4 regions of the Paenibacillus solisilvae genome follow, and region 3 is predicted to be linked to each of the others. Evidence: riboswitches for the same ligand, from Rfam matches in the RefSeq annotation. Region 3 holds a riboswitch; each other region holds the start of a gene.
The links. Region 3 has a riboswitch for cyclic di-AMP ahead of ACFPYJ_RS19745 (C40 family peptidase). Riboswitches for the same ligand answer to the same signal wherever they lie in the genome.
Positions count from the first base shown of each region.

Region 1: another riboswitch for cyclic di-AMP. It lies ahead of ACFPYJ_RS32645 (C40 family peptidase); the one in region 3 lies ahead of ACFPYJ_RS19745 (C40 family peptidase).
Region 2: another riboswitch for cyclic di-AMP. It lies ahead of ACFPYJ_RS30990 (hypothetical protein); the one in region 3 lies ahead of ACFPYJ_RS19745 (C40 family peptidase).
Region 4: another riboswitch for cyclic di-AMP. It lies ahead of ACFPYJ_RS25485 (TrkH family potassium uptake protein); the one in region 3 lies ahead of ACFPYJ_RS19745 (C40 family peptidase).

Region 1 covers NZ_JBHSOW010000137.1:14,959-17,147, reverse strand. Annotated here, with positions in the region: gene ACFPYJ_RS32655 (cell wall hydrolase) at 1-523, shown strand, start outside; gene ACFPYJ_RS32650 (hypothetical protein) at 554-751, shown strand; cyclic di-AMP (ydaO/yuaA leader) riboswitch at 810-962, shown strand; gene ACFPYJ_RS32645 (C40 family peptidase) at 966-1,841, shown strand.
Region 2 covers NZ_JBHSOW010000127.1:4,588-6,776, forward strand. Annotated here, with positions in the region: gene ACFPYJ_RS30985 (LysR family transcriptional regulator) at 1-432, shown strand, start outside; cyclic di-AMP (ydaO/yuaA leader) riboswitch at 850-1,020, shown strand; gene ACFPYJ_RS30990 (hypothetical protein) at 1,138-1,593, shown strand; gene ACFPYJ_RS30995 (hypothetical protein) at 1,700-2,110, shown strand.
Region 3 covers NZ_JBHSOW010000071.1:40,745-42,933, reverse strand. Annotated here, with positions in the region: gene ACFPYJ_RS19750 (hypothetical protein) at 1-121, shown strand, start outside; gene ACFPYJ_RS19745 (C40 family peptidase) at 370-870, opposite strand; cyclic di-AMP (ydaO/yuaA leader) riboswitch at 875-1,028, opposite strand; gene ACFPYJ_RS19740 (hypothetical protein) at 1,356-1,526, opposite strand; gene ACFPYJ_RS19735 (CdaR family transcriptional regulator) at 1,702-2,189, opposite strand, start outside.
Region 4 covers NZ_JBHSOW010000096.1:57,630-59,818, forward strand. Annotated here, with positions in the region: gene ACFPYJ_RS25485 (TrkH family potassium uptake protein) at 1-1,214, opposite strand, end outside; cyclic di-AMP (ydaO/yuaA leader) riboswitch at 1,291-1,485, opposite strand; gene ACFPYJ_RS25490 (CPBP family intramembrane glutamic endopeptidase) at 1,725-2,189, shown strand, end outside.

The DNA of each region.
Region 1 (2,189 bases), on a different contig from region 3:
AGATCTCCAGTTCCGGCTGCAGACGCTCGGATATTTCAACGGTCCGATAACGGGCAATTTCGGAAATATCACCACCGGCGCATTAAAGCGGTTTCAGAAGTATAACGGACTTGTCCCCGACGGGGTTGTCGGCCCCATGACATGGCGGAAACTGAAAAAGCTGACCGTTTACCGAGGAGAACTGTCCATGATGGCGCGCGTTATTTACAGCGAAGCCAGAGGCGAAAGCTTCAAGGGCCAGGTGGCGGTTGGCGCGGTCATTCTGAACCGGCGCCTGTCTCCCTTATTTCCGAATACGATTAGAAGCGTCATTTTTGAGCCGAAAGCATTTTCCGCCGTTAACGACGGGCAGTATTGGCTGCTGCCGGATCAAACAGCGTTCCAGGCGGCCAGGGCCGCGATCAAGGGGTGGGACCCGACCGGCAATGCGCTTTTCTATTATAATCCGAAGGTGTCCAAATCGAGCTGGTTCAAAACGCTTAGCTTCACGAAGCAAATCGGCAATCATCAGTTTTACGTTTAGCCAGACACTTAGGAAGGAGGCCTCTATCGAATGAACCTTATCGTCAGCGACCATCATCAAGAACGGGTGGAAGCTGTCGTTGATATTATAAAAGCGGTCACCGGACATGATTCCGTCTCGGATACGTTCATCGACAGAATGAACAAGATGAATTTCGAGGAGCTGGGCCGGCTTGTCATGAAAATAGCCGCAACCCGGACCGTGGACGATAGCATTGAGATGCTTTAGGGCTAGCGTTTTCGTCGAAATCGGCCTAAGCAATGTTATAACTAGTATTATACATAGTGAAAATATTATGCCGAATCCGGCCATGCAGAATGACCGGTACGGGGGAATTTATTTTATGGGGTGAATGCTCGTCCAGCTGTTAGCCGGCCAGCTAGGGAATTCCTCTTCCCGAACCCGTCAACTAACCTCGGAGGCAACATGGAGGCGAATTATTTTGAACCGATTGTTCAAGACCGCTTTTTTGGCTTGCACGGTATGGGCTGCCGGAGCCGCAATGCATGCAGCGACCGCCCATGCTTATTCCGCTCAACACGGAGTGAAAATCCAGATTAACGATTCGATTGTTGCGTTCCCGGATTCGGCGCCGTTCGTTGACGGCAATGGGGGCATGCAGGTGCCTATTCGGTCCGTAGCCGAGCAAATGGGATACAAGATCGACTGGCGCATCGATGGATCGGAGGTACAAATAACACTCCAAAACAACGGCCGAACCATTAAGATGAAAACGGGCTCTAAAGACGCCGATGTGAATGGCAAGCGGGTGACAATGACTTCGCCGCCGGCACTGTTCAAGGATAACCATATGTTCATACCGGTGCGCTTCATCTCCGAAAGCTTCGGGTACAGGATACAATGGGACAACAAGAACGGTATCGCGATCATTTGCAAGGACGGCAAATATCATGCGCCGGCTTGGCATGCTCCGGCACCGCAGCCGAAGACGCCCCCTCTATCCGCAAAGCTTATTAAGAAGGCCAAGACACTGCTCGGCATTCCTTATGTGTGGGGTGGAACGTCGACCTCCGGATTCGACTGCTCCGGATTCGTCAATTATGTGTTCCGGCAGCAGGGGTTGGATTTGCCCCGAACCTCCCGCCAAATATTTCATACCTCGGGGAACCGGGTTACCACTTCGAATCTGAAGCCGGGCGATCTTGTTTTCTTCTCGATTGGTTCCAACTCGCATGTCGGCATCTATCTGGGCAACGACAAATTCATTTCCGCCACCTCGTCGCACGGCATTCATATCGATTCGCTGGCCAGCAGTTATTGGGGATCGAATTACATAGGCGCCAAACGGATTGTATAAGGTTTTCTACAAAAAAAGAGAACCTGATACATCAAAGTCCACAATTATCTGAATAATTGCGCTAATGCTTGAAGGGGTCCCGCCAACATTTTAACGATAATATACGCTAAGCCTTCAATCGTATCTGGGGTTTGGCATTTTTTTTACTCTAAAGGGTACCTCCAGCAAAACGCGGATTTACAACGTTAAGGAGATATGGATACAAAAATAGCCGCTTCTCACCACGCTAAGGGTGCAAAAGGATGTACCTGTATTCGCCCATGATAAATATTGATAATAAGGGGTCCTGCCAACATTCAGAAAAGGGGCAGTACCAGCGTAGCTGTCATGAGAGGTATTCGTATGTTA
Region 2 (2,189 bases), on a different contig from region 3:
GATATTGAAGTCCAGGAAACGCTTGTCATCGAAGATTGCTTCATAGCAGGGCCGGAATTCAAGCACTTGTCGGAGCGTCCGGTCTCTTGGGGGGAGCTGATGGAATATCCTATCATTTTGCTGGAGAAAGGAAGCGTTACTCGGGCTTATATCGATGGGGTTGCGAAGAAACAGGGGGTGAGGATAAACCCGGAAATCGAGCTTGGGAGTATTGATTTATTGGTAGAGTTCACCCGGACCGGGCTCGGAATCGCTTGCGTGATCAAGAATTTTATTAAGGCAGAGCTTCTTCACCATGATCTCTATGAAATCGAATTAGAGCAGCCGATCCCCTCTCGGAGAGTCGGCATTGCCAAGCTGAAAAAATTGCCTTTGACCGCAGCTGCGCATGCCTTTATCGCTTCAATGCTTACAGAGCTTGAGCCTGATTAGGACAACTAGTTGCCTGCTGCCGTGTGACGATGCTAAGGAAGCCATGATAATTCTCCTTTTGACTCTTTGGTCGGTATTGCGAATCGGCTCAAAAAAACGCTTTGCTGGATGCTCTACGGATTAATTTTAACGTTGAACCGCATAAAAAGGAGGTAAAGAATCTATTACAAACCTATAAAAATAAAATAAAAATGCTTACCCTCTCATTCATCAAAAAAGTCGTTGAAAAATCGGAAGGGCACTACAAATGACTAAAACGGAAGTAAGCCTAAGCATTTATATTGAAAATGAATGTGTTCTCTAATTGGATCCGCTTTCATCTCGAAAAATAAGTAAAAAAAACCGAAATAAGTCTCTCCACAGCGTTTTACAACCCTTGCTAGAAAGCGTAACATTCGGTGCAACAACTTCACATCAGGAATCAAAACGTTGAGTCCCCGCAAGGGGAACGGGGGAACCAACCAAAAGCCGTTTGAATGTAAAAAACGGTTCTCGGGGTGAATCCAGAGCAAGCGCTGCTTGCCGAGGTAGGGCACTTCCAAGCCCGAATCCGACAGCTAACCTCGTAAGCGTATTGGGAGAGAACCACCTTCGATCGTGCCTTGAACAGCTCGTTTATTGACGCTGCAAAGAAGCCCGGGAGCAGAGATTCTCTGCTCGTAGGCTTCTTTTTGTTTTCCAAAAATTGAGGAGAGTGAATCTATTATGCACCAACCCCTGTCTCTATTAAAAGAAGCTGATGAATGTACCAAGGAATGTAAGGTCACCCGAATTGAATGTTTTCAATTTGACTGTGAGCTATCAGATAAGCTGATGCCTGGACATGGCGCCGATTGTCATTGCGGCATACTTACGATCTCAACAAATCTCGGAACATGCGGTTTAGGGGAGTTCGTCATTCCATGCGGGAGCTTGAAGGGGGATTTCGTTCAATGGGCATCTGTTTTTCAGCGGATCAAAGGCCTCACCCTTACGGAAGGTTTGCATTACGTTCATCAGAAACAAGAGGCATGGGGAGACGTAAGAACCCATTTAATTGAATCGGCTTTAACGGATCTAGCTGGAAAATTTGAATACTCATCTGCAGGCAAACAAGAACTAAGCTTCCTATTGGATCGCACTTATTTATTTGACCATTCTCAAGCCTATATCACTTTCTAGGATAAAGCATTTTTATGTTTTTTTTATACAGTTGCTATAGATTCTTTACCCCCTTTTTATACGGTTCGGCGTTACAATAGCTCAGGGAAGGAGGGCGGTGTTCCTCATGCAAAGTGATTTTTTGCTGATAGCTGCGCCGACCAAGGCAGGCGATGACTTTATGCAGCAAGCAAAGTTGAGTGGGTTACCTTTTATTGCATTAATCAACAACAAGATGGAAAGACTCAGGCTAGAAGGGCGAGGTGTGAAACAAATTATCCAAGTGAATACGTCGGAACCGGGAACAGCGGCCATTCCCGAGTATCCGATCGGAAACGTAATTCTGTTCGAGGAGAGCCTGCCATTATGCTGCCGGGTTATCCAGATATGCCGCAGCTGGACTTCCAAGCCCATTTATGTCGTCACCCAAAGCTTCAATCCAAGATTAATTTACAAAGGGCTGGGCGCTGACTATGTCATTTATTCTAAAAATGGGGATGTCAGGTTTCTGCTGCCATCCTTTAATAACGACATATAGGTTCTGCCCTGAGTTGAAGGAGGTGTGTTATGAACAACGATGTAACCATGGTCTTTTTATTCGCCGTATCATTTCTGGC
Region 3 (2,189 bases):
TGTGCAGCTCGATGTCCAGATCGGACGCGCCTTCTGGTGGGCCCGCTACCAACTGCGCCCGCAGTCTGATCATGAAAAGCGGAAATCGGGCATTCCCAATCCTCATCGCGGAGGTGCATGAACCGATAATAGGCTGCCGCCCTTAAGTATGGGCGGCAGCCTATTATAATTCCGCGGCGTTTAATCGCCTCAAATGCGCGCAAATGGTTTGAACAGAGGTCTTTTCGGTGTATATAAATACAAGGAGCACACTCTGCCCTTCTATTGTCTAAGCCGGCGCACAAAATAATAAAGCCGCAGGCATTCGTCCCAAAAGGGACGAGCACCTGCGGCCCACCTGCACATCGCGGCAGCGATGCGGAGCAGTTTTTAATCGGAGTCGCCTCCGCCGTCCAGCTCATCAGACGGGTCATCTGCATATTTCTCGTAACTGGTTTGGCTCATAACACGGCGCGCAGTAACATAACGTTTAACGTAGTAGGAGTCACTGAGTGCGCTGATTGTTACGCCTTTGCTGGAGGATGCATGTGCAAACTTGCCGTCTCCAACATAAATGCCTACGTGGGAAATACTTTTGCCGTTCGTATTGAAGAATACGAGATCGCCAGCAATCAAATCGCTCTTCGCGACTTTTTTGCCTAGACCTGCTTGCGACCGGGAAGCGTGCGGGATGGAGACGCCGAGTTTATTAAACACGTACATCGTAAATCCAGAACAATCGAATCCTCTTGTGGTCGTGCCGGCTGTTGCATAAGGTGTTCCGATTAGATCGGTAACGACGCCGTCCAGCTTGGAGTCTGCAAAAACGCTCCCGGCTTGGAAAACAAGCAACATCGCTAAACCGATCAGTGCTGCAGAGATCTTTTTCAAAACAGGAAACTCCTTCCGGTGCCTACGAGGTTAGCTGTGGGGTTCGGTTGAAGGCTCCCTATGATCGCCTCTGGCGTCCGTGCTAGCGGACGTCGGGATCAATTCACCCAAAATGGTTCCCCCGTTTCCCAATGGCGGGAATTCGGCAAATTTTTCATTCTGGCTACTTATTCGTGTTTTTCCACGATTATCCTTCCAAGTTCACAACTTGTTCACAAATTAGAATTCTAAGAGTGAAACTTTTTGACAAGATCATTCGTTATACGGGCTGCAATTACAGAGGAAGCGATCCAATTCCACTACAATCTGCTTGCGGGAAATCACTATGCTTGTCTGATTATGAAGTGAAAGGGGCGGAAGAGCAGGATATGTTGTTTCGCTGAATTGAGCGTAGTCGCAAAGACACCCATCAAAAATCCCTGCCCCTTGCTCAAGCAAAGGAACAGGGATTTTATTGCGCGTTCAGTCCTATGAAGGAATACCTATTACGGCTTGAATGGCTCATACATAATCCAGAAATCGATACCGGCCACATAACCGCTCGGGTTAGCGGTCCCTTGAGGCGTCTTCGTTGATTTCTCCAGCAGCGATTGAAGGGTCGACGCATAGGTTTCGATCTGTTTGGGCGGGATCGGCGATTTTGAACTCGGCCACATACAGGTCAGGTGTCTCCATCGACCACAGCTGGTTTGCTTTTTTTATTTAATTGGATGAGCTTATGGGGATAGATTACAAGTGGATGAGATGGAAATTGAAGCATTAGAAGAATCAGGGGTTATAAAGAGGTAAGCGATAAAGCCGTAGAATTTGCAATCCAATCAAAAAATATATTTATTTCTTTCTCATGGTATATATCCATACGGCTAGCTGCAGAGAAACGGCATCTTGGAACAATTGCGGATTATAGCCTGTATCCTCTTTGATTTTCTTGATGCGGTAAATCAGCGAATTACGATGAATATACATCGCTTTTGCCGTCTCGCTGATGTTGAGATTGTTTGCAAAGAAACATTCCAGAGTCTCTACCATCTTATCGGGCATCTGCTGCAGTATGCGTTCGAGATATTGCTGCTTAATGCGAGCATCGACCCTTTCAATAAGCGCTTTCGTTTCAATCTCCGCATAAGCAATAAGTTTCTGTTCTCCGTTTCCGAGCAGCAAGGAGATTTCGGATTCTTCAAGGGAATAGCGGATCAATGCAGGGTTTTTAACGGAAGACCCAAGTCCGATCCGGAATGCGATATTCATTCGCTGCAGCAAGTCCATGGCCTGATTTAACTTTCTTTTGAAAACTCCCTCCGTGATCCCCAGTGCGAGAA
Region 4 (2,189 bases), on a different contig from region 3:
AACTCAGGCGTAATGCCTAAGGTTAATCCAACCGTACCGAAAGCCGATGTCGTTTCAAACAAAATCTTTATAAAGGCTTTATCCTCTGTCGTCGACAGCACCATGGTGACGAATATGACGAGTGAAAGCGACAGCATCGTGATCGTCAGCGCCTTGAAAATCCGCTCGCGTGCAAGACGGTATCTGAATAGGACGATGTCCTCTTTTCCCCTCATCATGGCAACTACTGCACCGATCAGCACCGTGAAGGTCGTTGTCTTAATACCGCCCCCGGTTGAACCTGGCGATGCCCCGATGAACATCAGAATAATCGTGAAGAATTGGGTAGCCTGCCTGAGCGATGCGAGGTCAAGCGTATTAGCGCCCGCCGTTCTCGGGGTAACGGATTGAAAGAACGAAGCTAATATCTTACCGCCCCAATCCAGCGATCCCAGTGTCTTACTGTTGGAAAACTCAAAAACAAAGATAACTACCGTTCCGACTGCAATCAACGTACCCGTCATGGACAGGACGACCTTCGAATGAAGCGATAACCGTTTATTTGTTCGGTACTCCATGATGTCGGCCATTACGATAAAGCCGATACCCCCGGTAATGATTAGCAGCATTGTCACTATATTCACGAGTGGGTCATTCACATATTGGGTCAAGCTAATATAAGGAACGCCAAACTGGCCAAACAGATCAATACCCGCATTATTGAAGAAGGAAACGGCATGGAACATCCCGAAATAGATGGCTTTGCCAAGCGGCATATCAAAGGACCAGCGAATCGCGAACAAGACGCCTCCAACAAACTCAATGGTGAGCGAGTACAGGATAACCTTCCTAATCAGGCGGACAATACCCTCCATGCTGGTCTGATTCATGGCTTCCTGCAGGATTAACCGTTCTCGAAGTGAGATCCGCTTCCGCAGCACAATTGCGAACAAGGTCGACATCGTCATAAAGCCGAGTCCGCCCAGCTGTATGAGCGTCATGATAATAACTTGTCCTGGTACAGACCAATGGCTTCCTGTATCTACAGTAACCAGCCCTGTCACACAGGTTGCTGTTGTTGCGGTGAATACGGCATCAATGTATGGTGTAAATTCTCCAGCCGCCGATGCGAAGGGCATAGAAAGCAGCAAGCCTCCGACTAGAATGATAAGTGCAAAACCAGTGACGAGAATACGGGGCGGTGACCATTTGGATACATTAAAAAACGACTTCATTACTAACACTTCCACCCCTCTGACAAAGCTTTACGCGCACAAAAAAAAGCACTGGAAGCCCAATGCTGATGCGATGAGTCCTGTTCCATGAAGCCTACGAGGTTAGCTGACGGATTCGGGCCCGGACAGGCGGCCCTATTCGCAAGAATGATGCGCTAACTTGAGAAATTCACCCCGTGCTGCAGGTTTTATGCGAGTAGACAGTATGCCTTCGCATCCAGCAGCAATATGGTTCCCCCGTTTTCACTTTGAAATTCGGCTTAATATGCAATTGTTCACATTATATATGGGAAGCCCGGAAACGCCAAACGGCGATTTTCCAGATAATGAACCGAATTACGCCAAAATTGCGCAATCCTTGTCCTTAATCAATTGCTTGCTGGCTTTCTTGCCCGTTTACCTCTCTCCTAAATCGAGAATGAAAGCAATCGCATGGATAATTTCGGAACAACTATGATAAGGTAGTTATATGTGTTCAATTGCTTGTATACCATAAACAGAGGTGCATTCATGAAGCTAAATCGAATCCAGCCTAACTGGAGAAATTACTCCTGGTTAGCGGCAATTGGCGCAATTATCTATGTCCTGATTCAAATCGTTCCCTCGACCGCGGAATCCTTCTTCGGTACGAGCAGCGACCCGGTCATCTCCAAGAGCTCAGCCGAGCAGGCGGCCCTGGATTTTGCCAAACTTCAGTTCAAAGAACGGCCACTTAGTGTGCATGCCATTCATCAATCGGACAGTCTGCTGTTTGGCTACTTATCGAAGGAGAAGCTCAATTCTTCCTATGAGAAGAAATTCGACAAAGCCTTCCCCATCGATACGTTTCAAGTGCTTGCCGATATGCCGGACGGCTCAGAATTATTCATGTATGTTCATATGCAGCAAGGAAATGTTGTCAGTTGGAATAAATTAGGAGAAGCTGCGGCTGCAGAACCAGTAAAGAAAGAGGAAGCAAGTGCGGCTGCAATTGCT